4 regions of the Kitasatospora sp. NPDC101155 genome follow, and region 2 is predicted to be linked to each of the others. Evidence: riboswitches for the same ligand, from Rfam matches in the RefSeq annotation. Region 2 holds a riboswitch; each other region holds the start of a gene.
What was found. Region 2 has a riboswitch for magnesium ahead of ACIRYZ_RS41020 (NRAMP family divalent metal transporter). Riboswitches for the same ligand answer to the same signal wherever they lie in the genome.
Positions count from the first base shown of each region.

Region 1 (6,822 bases), on a different contig from region 2:
GGTCGCGGCGCTGACCCTGACCGCAGGCGTGGTCGCCCAGCCCTTCGCCGCCCGACTGGACGACGCGGACAGCGCCCGGGCCACCCTCACCGCGATGGCCACCGTGATCGCCGGGCTGCTGCTCGGCTCGCTCGCCGCCGCCCACGACTCGGTGGGCCTGGTGGTGGCCGCCGCCGTGGTGCTCGGCACCGGGTACGGGCTGACGCTCGGCGCGGGGCTGCACGAGGTGGAACGGCTCTCCCCGGGAAGGACCGCGCGCCCCGGCGGCCCGACCTCCGCCTCGCTCTACCAGAGCACCACCTCCAGCGGCTTCCTCACCCCGCTGCTGCTCGCCGGGACCGCCGGCCACGCCTCCTATCCGGCGCTGCTGGCGGGCATGGCGGCCGTGGGCCTGCTCTGCCTGGCGGTGACCGCCGCGCACAGCCGCCGCCACCTGCCCGGACCGGAGCACCTCCACCCGGCCCCCGCGGGCCGCGGAAGGAGCGAGGATGCATCCGTACAGTCCGGACCGACACCACCGAGGAGCCGACGACGATGGGCCGAGTGACCGTACCGCGCAGGGTGCTGCGACTGCGCCAGGGCGTGCCCTCGCACCGCCCCGACACCCTGGCCGCCGAGGAGCCGATGGAGATCCGGGTCGGCGGGCGCCCGCTGACGGTGACCATGCGCACCCCGGGCAGCGACTTCGACCTGGCGGCCGGTTTCCTGGTCGGCGAGGGCGTGCTGCACGCCGCCGACCACCTGGCCGGGATCCGCTACTGCGCGGGGGCCACCGCCGACGGCGGCAACACCTACAACGTGGTGGACGTCGTGCTCGCCCACGGCGTGCCCGCCCCGGACGCCTCGCTGGAGCGCAACTTCTACACCACCTCCTCCTGCGGCCTGTGCGGCAAGGCCAGCCTGGACGCGGTGCGCACCACCGCGCCGTGGAGCGTCGCCGAGGACGGGCTGCGTGTGACCCCCGCGCTGCTGTCGGCACTGCCCGAGCGGCTGCGGGCCGCCCAGAAGGTCTTCGACAGCACCGGCGGCCTGCACGCGGCCGGCCTGTTCGACGCCGAGGGGCGGCTGCTCTGCCTGCGCGAGGACGTGGGCCGGCACAACGCGGTGGACAAGGTGGTCGGCCACGCCCTGCGCGAGGGCCTGCTCCCGGCGCGCGGCACGGTGCTGATGGTCAGCGGCCGGGCCTCCTTCGAGCTGGTGCAGAAGGCCGTGATGGCGGGCGTCCCGATGCTCGCCGCCGTCTCCGCGCCCTCCTCGCTGGCGGTGGACCTGGCCGAGGAGAGCGGGCTGACCCTGGTCGGCTTCCTGCGCGGCGACTCGATGAACGTCTACACCCGCGCGGACCGCATCGACACCGACCGGCTCGACACCGACCGACCCGACCCGGCCCGCCTCGACCCTGCCCCCGTCGACCCTGCCCCCGTCGACCTGGTTCGACTCGACCCTGCCCGCCTCGGCCCCGCGCACAGCGGTACCGGCCGCACCGACCCCGTCCCGGTGGCCGAGTAGATGCTCTTCCGCCAGCTCGAGTACCTGGTCGCCCTCGCCCGCGAGCGCCACTTCGCCCGCGCCGCCCAGGCATGCCACGTCTCCCAGCCGGCCCTGTCCGAGGCCGTCCGCAAGCTGGAGGACGAGCTGAAGGTGCTGCTGGTGCGGCGCGGCCGGGCCTACGAGGGCCTCACCCCCGAGGGCGAACGGATCGTGCTGTGGGCGCAGCGCATCCTGGCCGACCGAAACGCCCTGCGGGACGAGGTGGACGCGCTGCGCACCGGGCTGAGCGGACGACTGCGGATCGGCGCCGTGCCGACCGCCTCGGGCGCCGTCTCGCTGCTCACCGGGCCACTCTGCGCCGCCCACCCGCTGGTGGCCGTGGAGCTGTCCACCAACCTGCGCTCCGAGGAACTGCTGCGCCAGGTACGGAACTTCGAGATCGACGCGGGCATCACCTACCTGCCCGGGCCTGGCTCCGCGGACCTGCGCGCCCTGCCGCTGTACGAGGAACGGTACGTCCTGCTGACCAGCCTGGCGGACGGGCCGGCCCGGCATCCGCGCGCCACCTGGGCGGAGGCCTCCCGGCTGCCGCTGTGCCTGCTGCACCCGGGCATGCAGGGCCGCCGGGTACTGGACGAGGTGTTCACGGGCCTCGGGCTGGAGCCGACGCCCCGGGTGGAGACCGACTCGGTGGCCTCGCTGTTCGCGCACGTGCGCACCGGTCACTGGGCCAGCGTGGTGCCGTACGCCTGGCTGCACGTGTTCGGCGTCCCGCCGGGGATGCAGGCCGTTCCGCTGGTGGAGCCGGTGCACAGCGCGCCGATCGGGTTGGTGATCGCCGCCCGGGAGCCGGGTTCGGTGATGGCCCGCGCGCTGCTAGAGGTGGCCCGGCGGACGGATGTCGCCGCCGTCCTGGGCAGCCTGCCGGGGGCGTAGCGGCTCGACGCGCGGGGCCCGGTCGACCGGCACGCCCACGGGAGTCAGTCCGAGGGCTGAGGCGTCCAGCGGTGCAGGCCCTTGCGGTCGTAGTAGCGGGTCATCGCGAAGCCGAAGGCCAGTGCGAGCACCAGGCCGACGACGATCATGATCCAGCCGCGGGCCAGCCCGGCGTCTCCCCGGGCGTCGAAGTAGAGGATCGCCCGGATGCCCGCGCTCAGCTGGCGCATCGGCTCGAAGATGCCGAGGAAGCGGTAGAACCCGGGCACGGCCTGGAGCGGGACGGTCGCCCCGGAGGAGGGCAGGGCCAGCGCGATGAAGACGAACATGGACACCAGCTGCCCGATCCCGCCGAACGCGGCGTTGATCGCCTGCACCCCGAGGCCGACGGCCACGCTCGCGCAGTAGCCGAACAGCCAGAGCATCGCCTGGTGCGGGGCGTCCATGCCGAGGATGCCGACCGTGCAGAGCAGCACCAGGGAGGCGGTGGGCAGCATGATCCCGGCCGTCATGACCATCTTGAGCAGCAGGGTCTGGGTGCGGTTGATCGGGACGGTCGGACGGCGGGTGTGCCAGGGGCCGATCTCGCTGTCGCTGTAGCCGAGCGCGCCGTCGACGCCGTTGTGGATGATGTTGCCGCCGATGAAGCCGGTCAGCACGGCCAGCAGGGCGTAGTAGAAGGCGCTCAGGCCGAGGCCGCTGTGGCCGCCGATCGGGTGGCCGACCCGGGCGGTGACGGCGATCGGGTCGGCGAGCAGCAGCCGGGCGGTGGCGCCGGTGTCCGGGCCCCGGGCGGTCGAGGCCGGTAGGGCGGCCAGCAGCTGTTTGCCGGTCGTGACCGAGGCCTGGTGGGCGGCGGTCTGGACGATCTGCGCGGCCATCGAGGCGCCGAGGCTGCCGAGGCCGGGGTTGGTGAGGACGGTCAGGGTGGGCCGTTCGGTGGCGCCGCCGGCGGCCAGCTTGGTGACGGTCGCGGTGAAGTCCTCCGGCACGAGCAGCGCGCCGTAGACCTTGCCGGAGGCGAGCAGGTCGCGGACGCCGGCGTCGTCGGTCTGCCGCCAGTCGACGGTGTCGTCGGGGGTTCCGGCCACCACCGCCCGGGTCAGCTCGGTTCCGAGGTTCACCGGGCGGCCGGGCGGCGGCGCGCCCTGATCGGCGTTCACCAGGGCGATCGGCAGCCGGTGCAGGTTCCCGTTCGGGTTGACGATGCCGCCCATGTAGAGCAGTGAGAGCACCACGGCCAGCAGGCCGCACAGGACGCTCGGGAAGAGCCACAGCTTGGGGTGCCGGGCGAGCGCCAGCGCCCTCGCCTGTCGGGGAGCCCCCTGGGAGCCTGTGGTCGCCATGCCACCCCTCGGGTCGTGGGCACTGCCTGGTGCCGCTGCGGGTACGGCGGGAAGTCGTTCCGTGGCGGCAGGGTGGTCAAACCCGCGCCACCCGGGCGGGTGGCTCCCCTTCACAAAGGTAAAGGTTCTACCAAGTGCGCAAGTATAGACCTCCGGCCGGTCTATGCTTCTGGAGGTTTGAAGAAGGCACCTCGTTCGGTGAGGCTTCTTCACGGACACAGGCCACTGATCCGACGACGTCGAGAGACGCCCAGGGTTAGGACAGATCTTCCCGACCTAAGGGTTGATCCGAAGTGGCTTCCGGCCCAAGGGGGTTGGACACGCCGTGGAGTGCCAAAGCTCTGACGAGTTGGGGTGAGCCGGCGGTCGCTTCGCGCGCCGGCGAACTCCTTGCCGCGTCGATGACACGCACCACGGGGTGCGTCGACCGGGAGGAGGCGAGAGACATGGATTGCAGTAGTCCGGGCCACAGTAGCCCCTACCTCCGCCTGTCCTCGTACACCCCGTACACCTCTGGCACGCGGTAACAACCTTCCCTGCGCGTACATCCGACGACGCATCAGCACTGAGCACCACGCACGCGGCTCCGCCGTGCCCGAACGGGCGCGCACCGCCGCGCGCCGACGCGCCGTGCCCGCACGCAGGGGGGACTGCTGCCGCGTGCCCCCAACCGCCCCACCTGTCAGGGGCCCACGGGAGGAACGCCATGACCACCAACGCCACACTCGACTCGAAGGTTCCGCCGCAGCGTTCGGCGGTACTTGACGACGCCCACGTCGGCGACATCAAGGGTGCGCTCGGCACCATCAAGCTCGATGACGACGCACCACGCCAGGGTCTTTCAGCAAGACTCAAGACCCTGCTCGCGATCGTCGGCCCCGGCCTGATCGTGATGGTCGGCGACAACGACGCCGGCGCCTTCTCCACCTACGGCCAGGCCGGCCAGAACTACGGCACCCAGCTGCTGTGGACGCTGGCCCTGCTGATCCCGGTGCTCTACGTCAACCAGGAGATGGTGCTGCGCCTGGGCGCCGTCACCGGCGTCGGCCACGCCCGCCTCATCCTGGAGCGCTTCGGCAAGTTCTGGGGCGCGTTCAGCGTCATCGACCTCTTCCTGCTGAACGCGCTGACCCTGGTCACCGAGTTCATCGGCGTGACACTCGCGGCCGGGTACCTGGGCCTGCCCAAGGTCGCCTCGGTGGTGCTGGCGGCGGCGGTCATCATCGCCTCTGCCTTCACCGGCTCCTTCCAGCGCTTCGAGCGGGTCGCGGTGACGCTGTGCGTCGGCTCGCTGCTGCTGGTGCCGATCTACTTCATGGTCCACCCCAAGACCTCGCAGATGGCCCACGACTTCGTGGTGCCGCAGATGCCGGGCGCCTCGGGTGAGCTCGCGACCGTCATGCTGCTGATCGTCTCCATCGTCGGCACCACCGTCGCCCCCTGGCAGCTGTTCTTCCAGCAGTCGTACGTCATCGACAAGCGCATCACCCCGCGCTTCATGAAGTACGAGAAGGCCGACCTGTGGATCGGCATCGCGATCGTGATCATCGGCGCCTCCGCCATGATGGGCCTCTGCGCCGCCGCCTTCGACGGCACCGACGGCTTCGGCAACTTCACCGACGCGGCCGGCATCGCCAAGGGCCTGGAGGACAAGGCCGGACACCTGGTGGGCGTGCTGTTCGCCATCGCGCTGCTGGACGCCTCGATCATCGGTGCCTTCGCGGTGTCGCTGTCCACCGCCTACGCCATCGGCGACGTCTTCGGCATCAAGCACTCGCTGCACCGCGGGGTCAAGGGCGCCAAGGGCTTCTACGGCATCTACGCCGGCGTGGTCGTGGTGGCCGCGGCGATCACCCTGCTGTCCACCGACTACGCCCAGGGCCTGATGACCCAGTTCGTCCAGGTGCTGGCCGGTGTGCTGCTGCCCTCCGCCACGGTCTTCCTGCTGCTGCTCTGCAACGACAAGGCCGTACTCGGCCCCTGGCGCAACGGCCCCAAGACCAACGCCTTCACCTCCGCCGTGGTCGGCATCCTGGTCATGCTGTCGCTGATCCTGACCGCCGCCGTGGTCTGGCCTGACATCAGCTCCGACGCGCTCCTGTGGATCATGGCCGGCTGCGGTGTGGCGGGCGTGCTGGTCGCCGGGTACTTCTTCACCTTCGGCCGCCGCGGCACCAAGGAGGACCCGATCGACCGCACCGGTCGGGAGAGCTGGCGGATGCCCCCGCTGGAGACGCTGGAGCGGCCGGTCATGTCCACCGCCCGCAAGATCGGCATGGGCGCCCTGCGCACCTACCTGCTGATCGCGATGGTCATGGTCATCATCAAGATCGTCCAGACCGCCCTGAGCCACTGACCCGGACGCCGGGGGCGGCGCCTCGAAATGAGCCCCGCCGCCCCCGGCCCCGACCCGGAACCCTCAACCACCCCGCACCAGGGGGAAGGAAGGGAGTACGGCCATGCGCACCACCCCCCTGCTCCACCACTGCCCGAGCGTCCGCCTCGCCCTGTACGACGGCGTCGAGCGCGCCTACCGCCTCGACGACCCCGGCGCCTGCCCCCACTCGGGCACGCCCAACAGCCCGGCCTCCGCGTACGAGCCGCGCGTCCACCTGGCCTACCTGCTCGCCCGCCAGGGGCACCGCCCGGACTGGCTCGCCGCCTTCGCGGACCTCCCGCCGGCCGCCGCGCACCGCCTCGCCCACGCCGCCGCCCATCACCGGGCCGCCACCGCGACCGCTGCCTGAGTCTTCATCGATTACCGCGCACATCGGCGCACTTGCTCATTTTTCATTGTCCCGTCACGGAGGTGACCTGCCATGTCCATCGTTGCCGCGTTCCAGCCCGCCCTTCCGTCCACCGACCCCGGCCGACTGCGCGCCGCCCTCGCCGCGGTGGGCCGACGCCTGGCAGCGAGCCCGCTGGACAACCCCGTCCTGCAGGCCGTCGCCGGGCCGGCCGCGACCGTGCCGAGCGGCCGCCCGTTGCCGATGCGGTCCAGCTGGCGGACCGTCACCGCCCCGAACGGGACGGCCCGGCTGGAAGCCTC
Region 1 is NZ_JBIWPN010000029.1:20,483-27,304, forward strand. It holds gene ACIRYZ_RS31950 (MFS transporter) at 1-547, shown strand, start outside; partial or broken gene fdhD (formate dehydrogenase accessory sulfurtransferase FdhD) at 535-1,350, shown strand; gene ACIRYZ_RS31960 (LysR family transcriptional regulator) at 1,510-2,427, shown strand; gene ACIRYZ_RS31965 (YhgE/Pip domain-containing protein) at 2,472-3,773, opposite strand; M-box (ykoK) riboswitch at 3,957-4,134, shown strand; gene ACIRYZ_RS31970 (NRAMP family divalent metal transporter) at 4,480-6,129, shown strand; gene ACIRYZ_RS31975 (hypothetical protein) at 6,233-6,520, shown strand; gene ACIRYZ_RS31980 (hypothetical protein) at 6,593-6,822, shown strand, end outside.
Region 1: another riboswitch for magnesium. It lies ahead of ACIRYZ_RS31970 (NRAMP family divalent metal transporter); the one in region 2 lies ahead of ACIRYZ_RS41020 (NRAMP family divalent metal transporter).

Region 2 (6,822 bases):
CGGGCCGGTGGTGTGGAAGGCCAACGCGCTTCTCCTCTGAGGTGACTGTGCGGGCGTGCCGACGGCACGCCTCTGTCCGGGCACGCCGAAGAACGGCCGGGCGGGCCGCGGGATGAAGGTGGGCAGGGGACGTGGGCCGGCAGGCCGATTCCGGTGAGCAACCGGCTACGGCCGATTGACTTGGCTGTCCAGTGGGGCAGTTGATGCTGGGCGGCGGGTTACGGGGCGGGTGTCCGATCGCCGATCGCTTCGATGAACTCCAGGAGGTCGCCGGCCGGGTCCTGGCTGTAGAAGCGGCGTTGCGGCGGAAGGCTGTGGTCCCAGGCCACAGCGGCGCCGTGCTGGGCCAGCCGGGATGCGAGTTCGTCGATCGCGCTCACGCGCAGCCCTGGATGGACCTTGGTGGTCGGCCGGAAGCCGTCTTCGATGCCGAGGTACAGGCGGATGCGCCCGTCGTCGGCCGCGAACCAGCAGCCGCCACGACTCGCCAGGGACGGGGGCTTGGGGAGCTCGGCCATCCCGAGCACCCCCACGTAGAAGGCGCGCAGGGCCTCCTCTCTGCCGCTCGGCGCGGGCAGCTGGACATGGTCAAGAGCGGTGATCACGATTGGTCTTCCCCCTCGGGGTCGATGGACGAGCACAGGACGAGGCCGCGGTCGAAGCGGCGGACGGACACGACGCGGGCGGTCGGCGTCAGCGGTTGTCGCCGGGAGCGCGCTGGGTGCTTGGGCGTCGATGGGCGTGCCGCCGGGTGCCCTCGGGAGCGGTGACGCCGTGCCGGCGCGAACGCATCCGCACGGGCTCTGCGGCGGGGGCCTGAGCCGCGACGGCGTGCAGGACCGGGTGGTCGAGCGGGCTCGCGGCGAGGCGGCGGATGACACCGGCCAGCGCGGCGCGCAGACCGGTACGGGGCCTGGCGAGCGGCACGGGTACGTGGATCGCGGTGAAGACGGACATGGCGGATCACCTCCATCGGACCGGCTGCGGGCATGCCGAAGGCACACCGGGGCCGTGGGTCAGTGCCCCATGGCGGTCTGGACGACCTTGATGATGACCATGATCATCGCGAGCAGGAGGTAGGTGCGCAGGGCACCCATGCCGACCTTGCGGGTGGCGGACATGACCGGGCGCTCCAGGGTCTCCAGCGGGGGCATCCTCCAGTCCTCCCGACCGGTGCGGTCGATCGGGTCCTCCTTCGTGCCGCGGCGACCGAAGGTGAAGAAGTACCCGGCGACCAGCACGCCGACGACGCCGCAGGCGGCCATGATCCACAGGATCGTGCCCGCCGTGATGTCCGGCCAGACCACGGAGGCGGTCAGGATGAGCGAGAGGGTGACCAGGATGCCGACCACCGCGGCGGTGAACGCGTTGGTCTTCGGGCCGTTGACCCACGGGCCGAGGACGGCCTTGTCGTTGCAGAGCAGCAGCAGGAAGACGGTGGCGGAGGGCAGCAGCACGCCGGCGAGCACCTGGACGAACTGGGTCATCAGGCCCTGGGCGTAGTCGGTGGACAGCAGCGTGACCGTGGCGGCGACGACCACCACACCGGCGTAGATCGCGTAGAAGCCCTTGGCGCCCTTGACGCCGTGGTGCAGCGAGTGCTTGATGCCGAAGACGTCGCCGATGGCGTAGGCGGTGGACAGTGACACCGCGAAGGCGCCGATGATCGCGGCGTCCAGCAGGGCGATGGCGAACAGGACACCCGCGACCTCGCCGGCCTTGTCGGCGATGCCCTTGGCGACGCCGGCGGCGTCGGTGAAGTTGCCTGCGGCGTCGGTACCCGCGAAGGCCGCGGCGGTGAAGCCCATCATGGCGGCGGCGCCGACGACGACGATCACGATGCCGATCCACAGGTCGGCCTTCTCGTACTTCATGAACCGCGGGGTGATGCGCTTGTCGATGACGTACGACTGCTGGAAGAACAGCTGCCACGGGGCGATGGTGGTGCCGACGATCGAGATGATCAGCAGCATCACGGTGGACAGCTCGCCCGCGCCGCCCGGCATCTGCGGCACCACGAAGTCGTGGGCCATCTGCGAGGTCTTCGAGTGGACCATGAAGTAGATCGGCACCAGCAGCAGCGAGCCCACGCACAGCGTGACCGCCACGCGCTCGAAGCGCTGGAAGGAGCCGGTGAACGCCGAGGCGATGATCACCGCGGCGGCCAGGACCACCGAGAGTTCCTTGGGCAGGCCGAGGTAGCTGGCGGCCTGGGTGACCCCGATGAACTCGGTGACCAGGGTCAGCGCGTTGAGGAGGAACAGGTCGATGACGCTGAACGCGCCCCAGAACTTGCCGAAGCGCTCCAGGATCAGTCTCGCGTGGCCCACGCCGGTGACGGCGCCCAGTCTCAGCACCATCTCCTGGTTGATGTACAGCACCGGGACGAGGAGGAGCAGCGTCCACAGCAGCTGGGTGCCGTAGTTCTGGCCGGCCTGACCGTAGGTGGAGAAGGCGCCGGCGTCGTTGTCGCCGACCATGACGATCAGGCCGGGGCCGACGATCGCCAGCAGGATCTTCAGCTTCGCGGACAGGCCCTGGCGCGGGGCGTTGTCGTCGAGCTTGATGGTGCCGAGGGCACCCTTGATGTCGCCGACGTGGGCGTCGTCCAGCACCGCCGAGCGCGGGCCGGGAACCTTCGGGTCGAGTGTGGCGTTGATGGTCATGACGAGCCTCCCTTGGGCCCCAGGAACAGGACGGGGCAAGTTGAGGACACGCAGCAGCAATCCCCCTTGCGAGCAGGCGCGCCGCATCCGCCCGTGGCCGCGTGGGGCCACGCGGGCATGGCAAAGCCGCGTGCAGGCATGGCGCGACGTCGGACGTACGTGCAGGGAAGGTGGTTACCGCGTGCTGGTGAGGAACGAGCGCATGCGGGGGCAGGGGCAACTATGGCCCGGACTACTGCAGTCCATGTCTCGCCTCCTCCCGGTCGGACGCACCCCGTGGTGCGTGTCATCGACGCGGCAAGGAGCTCACCGGGCGCACGACGGCCACCGGCTCACCCCAACTCGTCAGAGCTTTGGCACTCCACGGCGTAATCCCCCTGTGGGGGAAGCCACTTGGGATCAACCCTTAACTCGGGAAGATCTGTCCTGAACCTGGGCGTCTCTCGACGTCGTCGGGTCAGTGGCCTGTGTCCGTGAAGACGCCTCACCGAACGAGGTGCCTCTTCAAACCTCGAGGAGCATAGACCCCTCGCCGGACAGAACTCGAACGCTTTGCCAAAGCTTGACGCCGCCGCCCGGACCGCTCGGGACCGGTGGCAGGCCTCCCGGCAGCGCACGCCCGGACCGGACAACTCCGTCCAGGAGAGCGGCGAACCGTGGACGTGCTGGCCCCGCATCAACCACACCTCACCCGTGACGCGGTCGGCCGGGTCGGGCTTCGCCTGGCGCGCCGTGAAGGCCTCGATACGCGCCGGTGTCGTCCGTCTGATCGTGCCGAGCGCGCCGACGATGACCCGTCAATTCCTCGAAGCCTCCGCACAACCCGGCTGCCGAGAACGCCCTGGTGGCGGCAGGCCTTTCGACGTAAGGACACGGGTTTGACGGTGGATCGGGCCGCGATTGACAGCGCGCCCCTCGTACGTTTCTACTGTTCGGGCGACTCCTCGTTCGGTGAGGCGTCTGCACGGATACAGGCCACTGACCCGACGACGTCGAGAGACGCCCAGGTTCAGGACAGGTCTCCTCGGCTTAAGGGGTGACCCCAAGTGGCTTCCGCCCACCCGGGCGGATCACGCCGTGCAGTGCCGAAGCTCTTACGTGAGAGGTGTCGTGACCCCTCGCGCAGCGGCGACCGCGCCTCCTGCGCACCGCACCGCCGGGCCTGGCTCTTCCCGATCCATGCCCGGTGGCGGGATCTGCTGCACCCAGAAGAACGAGACACCCGTCCATGCCCTTGACCGGCCCCGCCTCCGCCCGCCTCCGTGAGGCATCGCCGCCCCTCCTCCGGAAAGGCGCGTCGTACGGCCCGGCGACAGCGGGCTTCGCCAGGCCGTACGACGCGCACCTGCCGCTAGGCCAGCAGCAGCGCACCGTCCCACGGCAGCCCACCGAGTTCCTCGGCACCGCCGTCCAGATGGTCGAGCAGGGCGAGCGCGACACCGGCCGCCCCCTCCAGGAAGCCCGCCCGGTCATACCTGCGGACCTGCCGCTCCCCCTCGCCGTCGGCCGCGACGGCGCCGGGCGGGATCGAGCCGGGGAACGCGAATGCGGACTCCGGGTCGTAGGACGAAACGACTTCCTCGGCCAGCCCGGCGAGGCGCGCCAGCAGCGGCGCGTCGCCGCTGTCGCGGGCCACGCGGGCGGCGACCTGGAGCAGGCCCGCCGTCCCGTGGCAGAGCATGGGGTCGTGCAGGCCCCACCGCTCGCGGGGCCGGTCGAGCGCCGCGTGGACGGCGCGGACGGCCTCCGCCTCCCAGCCCGGCTCGCCGAACGCCCGGCCGGCCAGTTGCAGAGCCCTGGCGACGCCCGGCGATCCGTAGCACCAGGCGGTCCGGGTCGGGACGGCGTCGACGCCGGAGGGCAGATGGACGTGGTCGACGGCGATGGACGCCGGCCAGTCAGGGCCGGCCTGCTCGCCGTCGTGGCTGCGGTGCCCGAGTACCCACTCCGCGATCCGGCGCACGGCCTCGTCCGCGCCCGCCACGGCGACCCCTTCCCGGCGGGCGAGCGCCAGCAGGGCCAGCGGCCCGGGGATGCCGTGCGCCAGACCGAGGTTGAGGTGCCCCTCCGGGTACTGCTCGGCCACGACAGGCGAGGGCGGGCCGGGCACCCACCATCCGGGCAGCTCCCGGCCGCCGATCCGCAGCGGCCGGCTCAGCTCGACCAGGTACTCCAACACCTGGACCAGCAGCGGCCGTTGCTCCGGTCCGCAGGCCAACAGGTAGCGTCCGAGGCCGGTCAGACCGCCGATGACGTCGTACGCGGCCATCGCCGGCCCCTCCCGCCCCGCTGCCAGCCGCTCCCGCTCCAGCCCCAGCAGTGCCCGAACGCGCGCTTCCACCCGCCTGTCCACCGCGGCGAGCAGGCCCGCATAGTCCCCGGGACCCGCGACAGCGCTGCGGACCGCGAAGGCGAGCGCGGGCGCGCCGAGGTAGAGGCTGTCCGCCGCAGCCCCGCCGCCGGACCGGGACACGGCCGAAGACAGGTGTGCGTGGGTCACTTGGCGCCAGGCGCGGTCCCGGCGCGCCAGCCGCGCGTACAGCAGCGCGATGCCCACGTGGCCCTCGCCCAGCGACACGGCTGACCACGGGCTCCTCCCGGTCACCGGGTCGGCATTGCCCGGGGCCGACACGACCGCGGCGAGCCGCTCTGGATCGCGCAGCCGCTGTGCGACGGTCTCCACCGCCTCCTCCGCTGCCTGCTCGACGGCACCGGGGCCGCGGTTTTCCGCCATGGAATTCCTCATGTCACGTCCTTCTTCCGGGTCGTGGTTTCGGCATGCCCGAAAACACTTTGCCACAAATCTCGGAAGATTCCCCCAACAAGGCCCCGGTTGACGGATATCGAAAAGCCCTCTAGCGTCATTCACGAGCCGGGGAAGCCCGGCCGAAAATCAGCAATAATTACGCAAGGAGAAAACCATGAAGAACACCGTTATCAACGAAGCCGAGCTGCAGTTCGACGCCTTCGACCTGGACCTCCAGGAGACCTTCGGCCAGGGTGACGAGGCCGCCCAGGTGCAGCACCCCTCGCTGGGCACCTGCTTCTGCACCTTCTCGCACTGCCACTGATTCACCGGCTCAACAACCGCCCCGGGCTGGCTTTTCCGCCCGCCCGGGGCGGCATTCTCCACGTAATGCAGCACGATCGCTGCAGTATTCCAAGAGGGGTTTCACATGTCTGCAGCGGCACGTTCCAGCGGGAATACAGCGCCATTGTTCCGCTGCGCGGGCACCGCATTGCTGAGGGCACCGCTCCTCCCCCGAACCCGCCTCGAACCGACCTGGCTGGATTTCCCCGCCGACGATTGCCTCTCCGCCCACGTCGGACGGCTCGGCTCCGATCCCGAGCTTCACGCTGCGGTAGCCCTGGCCAGCCCCTCGCTTGCACGGCTCGTGGCAGAGCTGCGGGAAGGCCGGACGATCGAGCCGAAGCGCCTGCGCAAGGCCGTACTGTCACTGACCCGCTACCAGCTGCGGATGGCCGCCCGGCCCACCCCTTTCGGGCTGTTCTCCGGCGTCACCACCGCAGGCGTGTCGGACGTCCCGGGCTTCGCCAAGGCCCGGCTCGGCAGCGCCCACCGGGTGGCCGCCCGGCCGGACATGGGCTGGCTGACGGCGCTCCTCACCGCGTTGGAGACCAGGCCGGACACCCTGGCGGTCCTGCGGGTCGTCGTCAACGAGCTCGCTTTCGTCCGCGGTGACCGCCTCGTCCTGCCCTATGTGCCCGAACGCCACGGCGCCGAGCACGCGCCCGGACGCACTGTGGTCGAGGTATCCGTCCGCTGTACGCCCGCAGTCCGTGCGGTGCTGGACCTGGCGGGCGAGCCACTGCCGTACCCCGAGCTGGAACGGCAGCTCCTGGAGCGCTTCCCCGGCGTCCCGGAACAGCGGGTGGCCGACCTGCTCCGCCCGCTGGTCGAGCGGGAGTTCCTGCTCACCGACCTCCGCCCGCCCGCCACCGCCACCGACCCGCTCGCCCACGTGCTGGACCGCCTCCCAGCCGGTCCCGAGCGCGAGGAACTCGCCGCCGTCCACCGGGAGCTGGACCGCGCGCACCCCGGAACCGACTACTCGGCCGCGATCGAACGGATGCGGCGCCTGCACGAGGCGGATCGCCTGCTCCAGGTGGATCTGGCCCTGGACGCGGACGTGAC
Region 2 is NZ_JBIWPN010000059.1:28,217-35,038, forward strand. It holds gene ACIRYZ_RS41005 (NRAMP family divalent metal transporter) at 1-24, opposite strand, end outside; gene ACIRYZ_RS41010 (VOC family protein) at 219-605, opposite strand; gene ACIRYZ_RS41015 (hypothetical protein) at 694-957, opposite strand; gene ACIRYZ_RS41020 (NRAMP family divalent metal transporter) at 1,017-2,666, opposite strand; M-box (ykoK) riboswitch at 2,996-3,169, opposite strand; M-box (ykoK) riboswitch at 3,603-3,778, shown strand; gene ACIRYZ_RS41025 (lanthionine synthetase C family protein) at 4,018-5,412, opposite strand; gene ACIRYZ_RS41030 (hypothetical protein) at 5,588-5,737, shown strand; gene ACIRYZ_RS41035 (lantibiotic dehydratase) at 5,843-6,822, shown strand, end outside.

Region 3 (6,822 bases), on a different contig from region 2:
GGGCGCGGATGTGGGTCTCGGACTTGCGGTCGCACTCCAGGTGGACGGTGGCCCGGCAGGTGGAGTCCGGGTCGCTGCCGGACTGCGGGGCCCGGTCGAGCGCCCGGCCGGCCGGGCGCAGCACCAGGTGGACGGCGAGCACGGCGAGCGCGCCGAGGCCGGCGAGCTCCAGCTTGCCGGAGGCGGCCAGCACCCCGACGGCGGCCGAACACCAGAGCGTGGCGGCGGTGTTGAGGCCGCGCACGCCGGCGCCGTCGCGCAGGATGACGCCACCGCCCAGGAAGCCGATGCCGGAGACGACGTACGAGGCGACCCGGGTGGGGCTGCCGGTGTCGCCGACCGCCTCGCTGTAGAGCACGAACAGGGTGGCGCCGGCGGCGACCAGGGCGTTGGTGCGCAGGCCGGCCATCCGGGCCCGCCACTGGCGCTCGACGCCGATCAGTGCGCCGCAGGCGACGCCGGTGGCGAGCCGGACCAGGAACTCGACGGTGGTCAGGGTGTGCACGACGGCACCTCCTCCAGAGGAATCACGGGGAACGCGGGAAAAGGAAACGAACGGGTGGCGAGCCGCTGCCCACCACCCGTCCGTACGGGCTTCGATCGGTGGCTCAGTGGTTCAGCGCGGTCTGCACGATCTTGATGATGACCATGACCATCGCGATCAGCAGGTAGGTGCGCAGGGCGCCCATGCCGATCTTGCGGGCGGTGGACATCACCGGGCGGCTCAGCGTCTCCAGCGGGGGCATCCGCCAGTTCTCCCGGTCCGTGCGGTCGATCGGGTCCTCCTTGGTGCCGCGGCGGCCGAAGGTGAAGAAGTACCCGGCGACGAGCACACCCGCCACGCCGCAGCCGGCCATGATCCACAGGATCGCGTCCGAGCTGATGTCCGGCCAGACCACGGCCGCGGTCAGGATCAGCGACAGCATGACCAGCACGCCGACCACCGCCGAGGTGAAGGCGTTGGTCTTCGGCCCGTTGCGCCAGGGGCCGAGCACGGCCTTGTCGTTGCAGAGCAGCAGCAGGAAGACCGTCGCGGAAGGCAGCAGCACGCCGGCCAGCACCTGCACGAACTGGGTCATCAGGCCCTGCATGTAGTCGTTCGACAGCAGGGTGATCGCCGCGGCGACCACCACCAGGCCGGCGTAGACCGCGTAGAAGCCCTTGGCGCCCTTGACCCCGCGGTGCAGCGAGTGCTTGATGCCGAAGACGTCGCCGATGGCGTAGGCGGTGGACAGGGACACCGCGAAGGCGCCGATGATCGAGGCGTCCAGCAGCGCGATGGCGAACAGCACGCCCACCAGGTGGCCGGCCTTGTCCTCCAGGCCCTTGGCCACGGCGGCCGCGTCGGAGAACTGGCCGAAGCCGTCGGTGCCCGCGAAGGCGGCGGCGGTGAAGCCGATCATCGCGGCGGCGCCGATGATCACGATCGCGATGCCGATCCACAGGTCGACCTTCTCGTACTTCATGAAACGCGGCGTGATCCGCTTGTCGATGACGTACGACTGCTGGAAGAACAGCTGCCACGGGGCGACGGTGGTGCCCACGATCGAGACGATGACGAGCATGACGGCCGCGAGCTGGCCGGAACCGCCCGGCATCTGCGGCACCACGAAGTCGTGGGTCATCTGCGAGGTCTTGGGGTGGACCATGAAGTAGATCGGCACCAGCAGCAGCGAGCCCACGCACAGGGCGATGGCGACGCGCTCGAAGCGCTGGAAGGAGCCGGTGAAGGCCGAGGCGATGATGATCGCCGCCGCCAGGATGACCGAGGCGACCTTGGGCAGGCCCAGGTACCCGGCCGCCAGCGTGACGCCGATGAACTCGGTGACCAGGGTCAGCGCGTTCAGCAGGAACAGGTCGATGACGCTGAACGCGCCCCAGAACTTGCCGAACCGCTCCAGGATGAGGCGGGCGTGGCCGACGCCGGTGACGGCGCCCAGGCGCAGCACCATCTCCTGGTTGACGTAGAGCACCGGGATCAGCAGGGCCAGCGTCCACAGCAGCTGGGTGCCGTAGTTCTGGCCGGCCTGGCCGTAGGTGGAGAAGGCGCCGGCGTCGTTGTCGCCGACCATCACGATCAGGCCGGGGCCGACGATCGCCAGCAGCGTCTTGAGCTTCGCGGACAGACCCTGGCGCGGGGCGTTGTCGTCCAGCTTGATGGTGCCGAGCGCGCCCCTGATGTCGCCGACGTGGGCGTCGTCGAGCACGGCGGACTGGGCGGTGGGAGCGGTGGGGACCGTGGAAACCTTCGGGTCCAGCATCACGTTGGTCATGGCGGGGCCTCCCTGCCCCCTTCCTGGAGGGGGCGACAGGGGGCACGCAGCAGCGATCCTCCCTGCGAGCGCACGGCATCCGCTCCACACGGCGACGCTGAGCGGCGGCGGCCGTACGGGCATGAGGATGCGTCAGGCGGCTTGCGTCCAGGCATGGTTGAGCGCGGGACGAAGCACCGGGTGAACGCGCAGGGAAGGTTGTTACCGCGTGCCGGAGGTGTTCGAGAGCATGCGGGGGCAGGGGCAACTGTGGCCCGGACTAGGACAGTCCATGTCTCCCACCTCCTCCCGGTCGGGGGCGCACCGTCTGTGCGCCGCATCACGACACGGCAAGGAGCACACCGGCCCCGAATGGACCGGTACACCCCAACTCGTCAGAGCTTTGGCACTCCACGGCGTGTCCAGCCTGCCTGGCCGGAAGCCACTTGGGGTCAACCCTTAAGTCGGGAAGACCTGTCCTGAACCTGGGCGTCTCTCGACGTCGTCGGGTCAGTGGCCTGTGTCCGTGAAGACGCCTCACCGAACGAGGTGCCTTTTCAAACCTCCCCAAGCATAGACCCGCCACGAACGGCCCAATCACGTTTTCGGCCGATCCGCTACACCTTTGTAGAACCTTGACCAAGCGCACTCCCTTCACCCTCTCGCGCCCGGCACCCGCCGTAGCATGGGCCGCGTTCCAGCGGGCGAAGGGCGCCGGCGGTCGGTTCGGCAAGGGAGACCACGGCGGTGCTACGGGGGTTCGGCGATCTGGAGGCCGAGATCATGGACCGGCTCTGGTCCTGGGGCCGTCCGGCCACGGTGCGCGAGGTGGTCGACGACCTCCAGCGGCAGCGGCCGGTCGCGTACACCACGGTGACCACCGTCGCCGACATCCTGCACACCAAGGGCTGGCTGCGCCGGGACAAGGTCGGCCGCGCCTGGGTGTACGAACCGACCTGCACCCGCGAGGTGTACACCGCCGAGCTGATGCACCAGGCGCTGGAGACCACCCCGGACCGGGCCGGCGCGCTGCTGCGCTTCGTCGACCGGATCAGCGGGGACGAGGCCTCCGCCCTGCTCGCCGCCCTCGAACAGGTCAAGGCCCGGGACGCCGAGTGACGCTCGCCCTGCTCGGCCTCTACCTGGCCGTGACCGGCGTCCTGCTGCCCCGCCGGCTGGCCGGCTCCACCCGGCTCCAAACCCGTCCGACCCTGGGCGCGGCGCTGTGGCTGGCGTTGATGGCCTCCTTCACCGTCGCCCTGGTGCTCGCCGCGCACCACGCGCTGGAGCCCGCCGCCCACGAGCCGGCCGGGCTGCTCGGACTGCTCCCCCACCTCGAACCGGCCGGGCCGGTCGTGCCGCACACCCATGGCTGGTGGCTGCCGGCCGCAGCCGGGGCGCTGCTCGCCCTCGCGCTGGCCGCGGTCGGCGCCCGGGCCGGGCGGGCCCGGCGGCGGCACCGGGCGGTGCTGGACGTGGTCGCCGTACGGGACCGGCGCTGGGGCGCGCTGGTGCTGGAGCACGCCCACCCGACGATCTACTGCCTGCCCGGGCGTCGCTCCCGGGTCGTGCTGTCGCGCGGGGCGCTGCGACTGCTCGACGAGCGGCAGCTCGCCGCGGCCGTCGCGCACGAGCACGGGCACATCCGCGGCCGCCACCACCTGTTCCGGCTGCCCGCCGACACCTTCGCGCTGCTGCTCGGGCCGCTGCCGCTGGCCCGGCTGGGGCGCTCCGAGGTGGCGCTGCTGCTGGAGATGGCGGCGGACGACGCGGCGCTGGCGAAGGTGTCGCGGGGCGAACTGGCCTCGGCGCTCTGCGCGTTGGCCACGTCCGGTCCGGCTCCGGGTGGGTCCCTGGGGGCGGCGTCCACCGGGGTGCTGACCCGGGTCCGTCGGCTGGCGCGGCCCGGCGGCGGCCGGCGGCGCCAACTGGCCGGGTGGCTGGCGGTGTCGGCACTGCCGGTGCTGCCGTACCTGCTGGCCTGCGCGCCGCACCCGTAGGTCGTTCCACCAGTACCCAGCGGCGGCGCAGGTACGCCCCAGCCTTCTCGCGTCTCGGCGGCGACCGGGACTACCGCCGCGGGCGCCCGGGTGATCGCGGCCGACGCTGTCGGAGCGCCCGGGTGATCGCGGTCGGCGCTGTCGGAGCGCCCGGCCACCCTCTGGGCAACGTTTCGACCGGTCCGCTCAGTTGAGGCCGCTTCCGGCCGGACGGAACGTCCTCCGATCGTTCTGCGGCCCCACCCCGACGGCCGCGCGCAGGGGTTGACGGGGCCGCCGGGGCGGAAGGGTTTACGGGCGGACGGCGCCGACGTAGGGCATGGCGTCGATGGGGAGGACCTCGACGTTCTTGCCGGTGCGGGGGGCGTGGATCATCTTGCCGTCGCCGATGTAGATGCCGACGTGGTGGATGTCGCCGTAGAAGAAGACCAGGTCGCCGGGCTGAAGGTCGGCGCGGGCGACGCGGGGGCCGTCGTTCCACTGGTCCTGGGACATCCGGGAGAGCTTGACGCCCGCCGCGCGGTAGGCGGCGCCGGTGAGGCCGGAGCAGTCGAAGCTGCTGGGGCCGGTGGCGCCCCAGCCGTAGGGCTTGCCGAGCTGGGCGTAGGCGAAACCGACGATGGCGGCGGCGCGGCCGCCGGCGGGCGGGGCCGGGGCGTTCAGGTCGGGGCGCTGGGTGGAGCGGGAGGCCCGGTCGGCGGCGGCCGCCTTCTGGGCCTCGGCCCTGGCCTTCTCCGCGGACTGCTGGGCGTTGACCTTGGCGCGGTCCTCGGCGCTGAGCTTGTTGAGCATGGCCTGGGCCTGGGCGAGCTTGGCCTGGATCTGCTTCTTCCTCTCGGCGAGCTCGGTGCCGACGGAGTCCAGCTGGGCGAGGGTGGCGGTGGCCTCGGTGCGGTCCTGGTCGAGCTTGCGCTGCTCCTCCTGGGCCTGCTTGAGCAGGGCCGTCTGGGTGTCGGCGACCTGGTTCTGCGCCGAGACGCGCTCCAGGTAGGCGGCCGGGTCGGAGTCGAGCATCAGCTGGACGGACGGGTCGATGCCGTTGCTGCGGTACTGGTCGGCGGCCACCCCGCCGAGCCGGGTGCGCAGTTCGTTCATCGCCTCCTGGCCGCGGGCGACCTTCTCCTGGATCTTGTTGGCGTCGCCCTGGAGCTTCTGCTGCTTGCCCTGGAAGCCGTTGTACTGCTCGATGGCCTGCTCGGCCTCCTCATTGAGCTTGTCCACCTGCTCCTTGACGGTGGCGAGGCTCGGGGCGGGCTCGGCATGGGCGGTGCCGGAGGCGAGCACCGCGCCGCCGGCCATGGCCGTGGTGAGGACCGCCAGGCGGGCCCGGCTCGGGGGGCTGGGCTTGCGGCGCTTTCCCATCGCGGTGGGATCTCCTTCGGGGGACGCAAAGGGGACGACGAAGAGCGGGCAGGGGCGTACGGGGGATGCCGCCCCTGCCCGCCTTCTTCGAAGTAACTTAATAGATGAGTGGCGGGGTTCCGCAATCCCCCATCCGGGCACTGCCGGGCGATCGATCGCGTACCGTGGCACCGGCGTTGCGTCACCCGTCACGCCACCCCGTGACACCTGCCTTGACACCCGTTCTGACACTCGTCACCCAGCGGAGTGCTAAAGCTTCGCCAAATCGAGAACAAGGTCACACACGCCTCCCCTCTTGCGGGTATGCAAACGGGCGCTAACCTGCGGACATGAAGGTCCCGCCCGAAGGGCTCCCCCTCGCTGCCGAGTTCCCGGCCGCGCACCGTGAGCAGTGGCAGCAGCTCGTCGAGGGCGTGCTGCGCAAGTCCGGTGCCCAGCCCGAGGACGGCGCCGCCGCCGAGCGGGCGCTCAGCACCGCACTCCAGGACGGCCTGCGCGCCCGCCCGCTGTACACCGCCGAGGACAGTTCGGCCGAGCCCGGCTACCCCGGCTTCCCGCCGTTCGTCCGCGGCGGGCGGCCGCAGGGCTCCGCCGTCGCCGGGTGGGACGTTCGGCAGCGGCACGCCGACCCCGACCGGCGGCGCACCAACGAGGCGGTCCTCGCGGACCTGGAGAACGGCGTCGGCTCGCTCTGGCTGGAGCTGGGCGCCGCGGGCCTGCCGGTGACGGCCCTGCCCGAGGCGCTCGCCGGCGTGTACCTGGACCTGGCCGCCGTGGCGCTCGACGCCGGCCCCGAATTCGCCGACGCCGCCGAGCAGTTGTTCAAACTGTACGAGGAGCACGAGGTCTCCCCCGCCTCCGCCGCCGGCAACCTCGGCGCCGACCCGCTCGGCCTCCAGGCCCGCACCGGCGACGCCGCCCGCACCGACGCGCTGCTCGCCGCGGCCACCGCGCTGGCCGCCCGCTGCGCCGCCGACCACCCGAACGTCCGGGCCCTCACCGTCGACGCCCTGCCGTACCACGAGGCCGGCGCCTCCCCCGCCCAGGAGCTGGGCTGCTCGCTGGCCACCGGCGTCGCCTACCTGCGCGCGCTGACCGCCGCCGGGCTGTCGGTGGACGAGGCGCTCGGCCAGCTGGAGTTTCGCTACGCCGCGGACACCGACCAGTTCCTGACCATCGCCAAGTTCCGTGCCGCGCGCCGCCTGTGG
Region 3 is NZ_JBIWPN010000004.1:214,796-221,617, reverse strand. It holds gene ACIRYZ_RS07720 (MgtC/SapB family protein) at 1-505, opposite strand, end outside; gene ACIRYZ_RS07715 (NRAMP family divalent metal transporter) at 609-2,273, opposite strand; M-box (ykoK) riboswitch at 2,632-2,808, opposite strand; gene ACIRYZ_RS07710 (BlaI/MecI/CopY family transcriptional regulator) at 3,036-3,371, shown strand; gene ACIRYZ_RS07705 (M56 family metallopeptidase) at 3,368-4,252, shown strand; gene ACIRYZ_RS07700 (NlpC/P60 family protein) at 4,544-5,614, opposite strand; gene ACIRYZ_RS07695 (methylmalonyl-CoA mutase family protein) at 5,944-6,822, shown strand, end outside.
Region 3: another riboswitch for magnesium. It lies ahead of ACIRYZ_RS07715 (NRAMP family divalent metal transporter); the one in region 2 lies ahead of ACIRYZ_RS41020 (NRAMP family divalent metal transporter).

Region 4 (6,822 bases), on a different contig from region 2:
TGGAGCGACTCGTCGAGCACCCGGACGGACTCGATGTCCTCGGGAAGGGGCCGGCCGGGCGAGGCGACGGCGCGGAAGGACGCGTCGATCGCACCGGACCGGATGGACGCGACGGCCGTCTCGATGTCGAGCAGCATCACCACGTCGAGGTCGATCTCGGGGTGCGCGTGGTGGAAGCCGCGCATCAGGCCCGACCCCGCCCCACGAGAGGAGAGGATGTCGACGCGCAGCGGACGGCGGCCGGTACGCACGGACGCGACCGCGCGCTCGGCGACGCGCAGCAGCTCGCGCGCGTGGGGCAGGAACGCCTGCCCGTCGATGGTGAGCTCGGCGCCGCGGGGCGTGCGGGCGAACAGCCGAACACCGAGCTCGCGCTCCAGCGCGGCGATGCGCTTGGAGACGGCCTGCTGGGTGATCGAGAGGTCGGCGGAGGCCTTCTGGAACTGGCCCGCTTCCACGACGGCGGCGAAGGTGCGTACGGCTTCGAGGTCCACGCCGATCCACCTTAGGGCACAACGTCTGGTTGTGGCGCGGCGGCAGTACGGTTGTTTGACCTGCGGTTGTGCCGCTCGGTTAGCTCTCACCAGTCAACGTCGGTTTGTTCGGGTGGGACAGAGGGGCGCGCTGAGCATGGTGGGCAGGAGGCCGTTGGGCCGGGAGTTCGGCTGGCTGTGGGCGGCGTACGCGGTGAGCGCGTACGGGTCCGGGCTGGGGTTCGGGGCGTTGCCGCTGATCGCCGTGCTGGCGTTGCACGCCGGCCCGGCGGAGGTGTCCGCGCTGTCTGCGGTGGGGCCCGCGGTGGGCGCGCTGATCGCGGTGCCGCTCGCGCCGTGGGTGGAGTTCCGGCGCAAGCGCCCGGTCATGATCACCATGGATCTGGCCCGGTTCGCGGCCATGGCGACGATCCCACTCGCCTACGCCTTCGGCCTGCTCGGTTTCGTGCAGCTCCTCGTGGTCTCCGCCGTGGTCGCCGCCGCCAAGATCGCGTTCAACGCGGCCAGCGGCGCCTACCTCAAGGCCCTCGTCCGGCCGGACGACCTGCTGGTGGCCAACGCGCGCTTCGAGTCCACCAACTGGAGCTCCATCGCGGTCGGGCCACCGCTGGGCGGGGCGGCGATCGGGCTGTTCGGGCCGGTCGTCACCGTGGTGGCCGACGCGCTCAGCTACCTGCTCTCCGCGCTCGGCATCACCGCGATCCGCGGCCGGGAGGAGGCGCCGCAGCCCACCGGCAACGACCCGGTCCGGGCGGGCGCGGTACTCGACGGCTGGCGGCACATCATGGGCGAGCCCGGTCTGCGGGCGCTCTACCTCAACAACATGCTCGTCAGCGGTCTGATCATGGCCACCGAGCCGCTGCTGGCCGTGCTCCTCCTCGGCCAGCTCGGGTTCGCACCCTGGCAGTACGGCCTCGCCTTCGCCGCCCCCTGTCTCGGCGGACTCATCGGCTCCCGGCTGGCCCGCCGCGTGGTGGCCCGCTACGGCCGCGACCGGGTGTTCCGGACCGTGGGCACCCTGCGCGCCGTCTGGCTGATCGGCCTGGTCTTCGTCCGTCCCGGCGTCGTCGGACTCGTCACCGTGATGGCCGTCGAGCTGGCGATCATCATCAACATGAGCCTGTACACCCCGGTGCTCGCCACCTACCGGCTCGAACGCACGCCCAAGCACCTCGTCGCCCGCACCCTGTCGGCCTGGTCGATCGGCCAGCAGGTGTCCATCGCCGTCCTCACCGCGCTCGGCGGGCTGCTCGCCGACGTCACCGGCCCGCGCACCGCGCTCGCGGTCGCGGGGCTGCTCATCCTGGCCACCCCGTTCCTGCTCCCCCGGCGCGAGCACACCTCGCAACCGGACCTCGCGGCACGGGCCGGAACGGTCGCGTAGCCCCTCATGACGTCGCACCCCCGCACGAACTCGCACCCTCGCATGAAGGAGAACACTCGCGTGAGCACCGCCCCCGCACTCGACCCCGCGCACACCGCCCTGCTCGTCCTGGACTGCCAGCCCGCGGTCCTGGCCGCTCTGCCCGAGGGCGGGGACCGCGAGGCCCTGCTCGATCGTGTGGAAGCCGCCGTCGCCGACGTTCGCGCGGCGGGCGGCACCGTCGCCCACGTACGCGTCGGCTTCACCGAGGCCGACTGGGACGCGATCCCGGCCGCCAACAAGTCCTTCGGACCGCTGGCCCAGCACCGCGCCATGCACCACGAGGACCCGGCCGCCGCCGTACACGAGCGCCTGGCTCCCCGGGACGGCGACCTCGTCGTGCGCAAGACCCGCTTCGGCGCCCTGTCCACCACCGACCTCGACCGGCAGCTGCGCGAGCGCGGCATCACCACCCTGGTCGTCGCCGGCATCAGCACCGGCGGCGCCGTCCTGTCGACCGTCCTCGACGCCGCCGACCGCGACTACCGGCTCTACGTGCTGTCCGACGGCATCGCGGACCCGGACCCGGAAGTCCACGACGTCCTGCTCCACCGGGTCCTCCCCTCCCGGGCCCACCTCGTCGACACCGCCGCGCTGCCCGCCCTGCTCCGGGCCGGCTAGCCGGGACGCGCGGACGGGCCCGCTCGCACGCCGGTGCGAGCGGGCCCGTCCAGCCGGTCTCAGAGCTCGTCCGGCAGCTTGCCGATCAGCCAGCGCACGCTGTTGTCGCCGCCCAGCTGCGGGAAGTGCACCATGGCGGCGTCGCAGAGCCCCATCAGGTGCAGCTTCTTTCCGGTGGCGGGCAGTCGGTGGAACTCGAAGGTCGGACCGGCGTGCCGGAGGACGTCCGGATCGCCCTTCACCTGGGTGGCGACCAGCGGAGCAACCCCAGGGATGGCAGTTACTTTCCGTTGCCGAGAGACACGCAGAGTGCTAACGCATGTCGCGATCCGCCGGGCGCGCGAGGCGCACGCCGGGCGCACACCGGGCGGCGAGGACCGCCCGATCAGGTGAGACCGCCTCACCCGCCGAAGGAAGCCGGGCCCGCGCGTCGGCCGGATTCCCGGGCCCACGCGTCGGTCGGATTCCCGGGCCCACGCGTCGGTCGGATTCCCCGTCACCGGGGCCCGGCCATAAACTAGTTCGGCTCCCCGGCGGTCGCCGACCGAAGGGCGACAGTCCGCACCCGACCGTGCGCCGGGCGGCTCCCCCGCTGGTCAGCTCAGGGTCAAGCTCCGGTCAAGGATTACGCCGGAAGGGCGACAGCGTCCTATCCTGGGGCGGATTTGAACAGACACCTCGTTCGGTGAGGCGTCTTCACGGACACAGGCCACTGATCCCACCCGTCGAGAGACGCTCCGGATCAGGACAGGTCTCCCCGGCTCAAGGGGTGACCCCAAGTGGCTTCCCGTCGGTATCGACAGGGACACGCCGTGGAGTGCCAAAGCTCTGACGAGTGGGGGTGCACCGGGCGGTGACGTCGGTCTCCCCCTGCCGTGCCGCCGCGACCTCGATGCGCGGCCGAAATCGGGAGGAGGCGTGATGGACGGAAGTCCTGGCCATAGTCGGCCCAATCCGATGTCGTCCTCGCCGTCCTTCAGTCGTCCGAGGCGCCCCCTCCTTCCCTGACCGATCCGGTCCGCTCCGCCCTCCGGGCCGCCCCGGCCCGGGCGGCCCTGGCGCATGCCTGGAAGCGGTTCGCGCGGTCAGCGTCGGCGGTGGCGCGCCGCCGGGCGGCCCGATGCCCCGTCCTGCCGGGGCAAGGGGGTCCCCACCATGGCTGCCACCACCCTGCTCAACTCCGCCACCGCCCGGCTGCGCGACCGCACCGTCGCCGCCGAGCGCCGTACCGCCGTCACCCGGACCGTCCGGTCCTCGCTGGTCTCCGTCGCCGGGCTGGTCGGCGGGCCGGTCGCCAACCAGGCCGGGGAAGAGGTGGGCCGGGTCGTCGACGTGGTCGCGCGCCTCTACGGCACGGAGCCGTACCCGCCGGTCACCGGGCTGATCATCCGGATAGGCCGCCGCCGCACCTTCATCGCCGCCGACGCCGTCGACCGGATCATGACGGGGCAGGTCCGGCTGCGCACCGCCCGTCTGGACCTGCGCGAGTTCAACCGCCGCCCCGGCGAGGTGCTGCTTGCCCGGGACGTGCTGGACCACCAGCTCGTCGACGTCGACGGCGTCCAGGTCACCCGCGCCGCCGACCTCTACCTGGCCCCGCTGGCCGCCCGGACCGTCCTGGTCGGGGTCGACGTCTCGCTGCCCACCCTGCTGCGCCGGCTCGGCCCGCGCCGCTGGCAGATCCGCCCCACCCCGGAGCGCGTCCTGGACTGGCAGTCCGTCGCCCCGTTCGGCGAGCAGGCCACCCACGGGCCGGCCGAGGTGCGGCTGCGCGCCTCCCGCTCCGCGCTGCACCGGCTGCGCCCGGCCGACCTCGCCGACATCCTGGAGGACCTCGGCCGGCACGAACGCCAGCAGCTGCTGGGCTGGCTGGAGCCGGAGCACGCCGCGGACGCGCTGGAGGAGATGGAGCCCGCCGAGCTGGAGAACCTGCTGCGCGAGGTGCCGCCCGAGCACGCCGCCCGGCTCGTCGACGAGATGGAGCCGGACGAGGCCGCCGACGCCCTGCGCGACCTCGCGCCCGGCGAGCGCGAGACCCTGCTGGCCCGGATGCCCGAGCCCGAGGCGGCCGAGCTGCGCTCCCTGCTCACCCACCGGGAGGGCACCGCCGGCGGCGCGATGACCACCCTGCTGGTCACCGCCGGCCCCGCGCACACCGTCGCCGAGGTACGGGCGGAGCTCGCCGCCCAGGCCGAGCACCGCACCGACATCGACGCGGTCACCGTGCTGGACGACCAGGGCCGGCTGCTCGCCGACATCCCGCTGTTCGACCTGGCGGTGGCCGAGGACACCTCGGTGATCGGCGACCTGGTCGCCTGGCTGGACCAGTTCGGCCCGCCGGTGACCGTCCGGCCCGACACCCGCCTCGCCGAGGCCGCCGACCAACTGGTCGCGGCCCGGGCCACCTCCCTGCTCGTGGTCGACGACTCCGACTGCCCCCTCGGCCGGGTCCTGGCCGACGACATCCTCGACTCGCTGCTGCCCGAGCGCGGGCGCCTGCACTTCCGGAGGCTCCTCAAGTGACCCGCGACCTCGACACCCTCGACGCCGGTCCGGACGCCGCCGCGGCGCCCGTGCCGTCCGCCCCGGGGCGCCCCGGCTGCCGCAAGGGCCTGCGCCGACTGGCCGCGATCGCGATGGTGGCCGGCCCCGGACTGGTCGCCGCCAACGCCGGCAACGACGCCGCGGGCATCGCCACCTACGCCAGCGCCGGCTCCCAGTACGTCTACGGCACGCTGTTCTTCATGGTGCTGGTCACCGTCGCCCTGGTCATGGTGCAGGAGATGGCCGTCCGGCTCGGCGCCCACACCGGCAAGGGTCTGGGCGCGCTGATCCGCGAGCAGTTCAGCCTGCGGCTGACCGCCCTCGCGGTGTTCTGCCTGCTGCTGGCCAACACCGGCCTGGTGGTCAGCGAGTTCGCCGGGATCGGCGCCGCGTTCGAACTGCTCGGCGTGCCCAAGTGGGCGGTCATCCCGCCGTCCGCCGTGCTGCTCTGGTCGCTGGTGCTGTTCGGCTCGTACAAGTGGGCCGAGCGGATCTTCCTGGTGATGTCGCTGGCGTTCTTCGCCTACCCGGTCGCCATGGTCCTCGGCCACCCGGACTGGGGACAGGTCGGCCAGCACCTGGTCATCCCGCACGTGGAGGCCAGCAAGGACTTCATCCTGCTGGCCGTCGCCCTGATCGGCACCACCGTCAGCCCGTACATGCAGTTCTACGCCGCCGCCGGCGTGGTCGACCGCGGCGCCAAGCCCGCCGACTACAAGCTGATCCGGGCCGACGCCGTCCTCGGCGCGGTGTTCGCCTGTGTGATCAGCCTGACCATCATCATCGCCACCGCCGCCGCGATCGGCGGCACCGGCCCGCTGGAGTCCGCCGCGCAGGCCGCCGAGGCGCTCAAGCCCGTCGCCGGGCACGGCGCCGAGCTGCTGTTCGCCTTCGGGCTGCTGGGCGCCTCCGCCCTGGCCGGCGCGGTGGTGCCGCTCTCGGCGAGCTACGCCATCGGCGAGGCCGCCGGCGTCGAGCGCTCCGTCTCCCGCAGCTTCCGTGACGCCCCGCTGTTCCTCGGGGTGTTCACCGCGCAGATCGTCCTCGGCGCGGTCGTCGCGATGACCCCGGTGGACGTCATCCAGCTGCTGATCGGCACCCAGGTCCTGCAGGGCCTGATCAGCCCGATCGTCCTGGTCTATCTCCTGGTCCTCACCAACCGCCGCTCCGTCCTCGGCGACGCGGCCAACACCCCCCGCTACCGCGTGGCCGCCACCGTCGTGGTGGTCGGGGTGGCCGTCATGTCGACGATCCTGCTCATCCAGACCGTCCTCGGCTGGTTCGGCATCGGCTGACGCCCTCCCCCGCGGGCCCGCCACGACGGCCCCCGATGACCGACGGCCCCGTCGTCGGACATCGGGGGCCGTCGGTCGTCACCGCCCGCGGGAGAGGTCGCGGGCAATGAGCTCGGCCAGTTCGGGACCGTGCTCGTACGCGAGGGGCGCGAGGTCGGGCGGGAGCCCCGCGTAGGCGGCGGCCAGCTGCTGCCGGTACGGGTTCCGGGCCGTGCGCCGGGCCTGTCCCGCGGGTCCTTGCCGGGCCCGTAGGACAGGCCCAGGGGCTACTGGGCGGTGGTGATGGTCAGGTAGGAGGAGGCGATCTCGGCGCCCTGGCCCCAGAGCCGGCTGCTCGCCGGACTGGCGGTGTCGACAAAGGTCTGCGGGGTGGGCTGGCCGGCCGGCGGGGCGTAGTAGTAGCCCGGGGTGGTGTCCAGCTGGACCAGGCCGCGGCCGTCCTGGC
Region 4 is NZ_JBIWPN010000007.1:10,111-16,932, forward strand. It holds gene ACIRYZ_RS12585 (LysR family transcriptional regulator) at 1-494, opposite strand, end outside; gene ACIRYZ_RS12590 (MFS transporter) at 631-1,878, shown strand; gene ACIRYZ_RS12595 (cysteine hydrolase) at 1,939-2,538, shown strand; gene ACIRYZ_RS12600 (hypothetical protein) at 2,598-2,780, opposite strand; M-box (ykoK) riboswitch at 3,209-3,386, shown strand; gene ACIRYZ_RS12605 (magnesium transporter MgtE N-terminal domain-containing protein) at 3,694-5,061, shown strand; gene ACIRYZ_RS12610 (NRAMP family divalent metal transporter) at 5,058-6,377, shown strand; gene ACIRYZ_RS12615 (DUF6081 family protein) at 6,644-6,822, opposite strand, start outside.
Region 4: another riboswitch for magnesium. It lies ahead of ACIRYZ_RS12605 (magnesium transporter MgtE N-terminal domain-containing protein); the one in region 2 lies ahead of ACIRYZ_RS41020 (NRAMP family divalent metal transporter).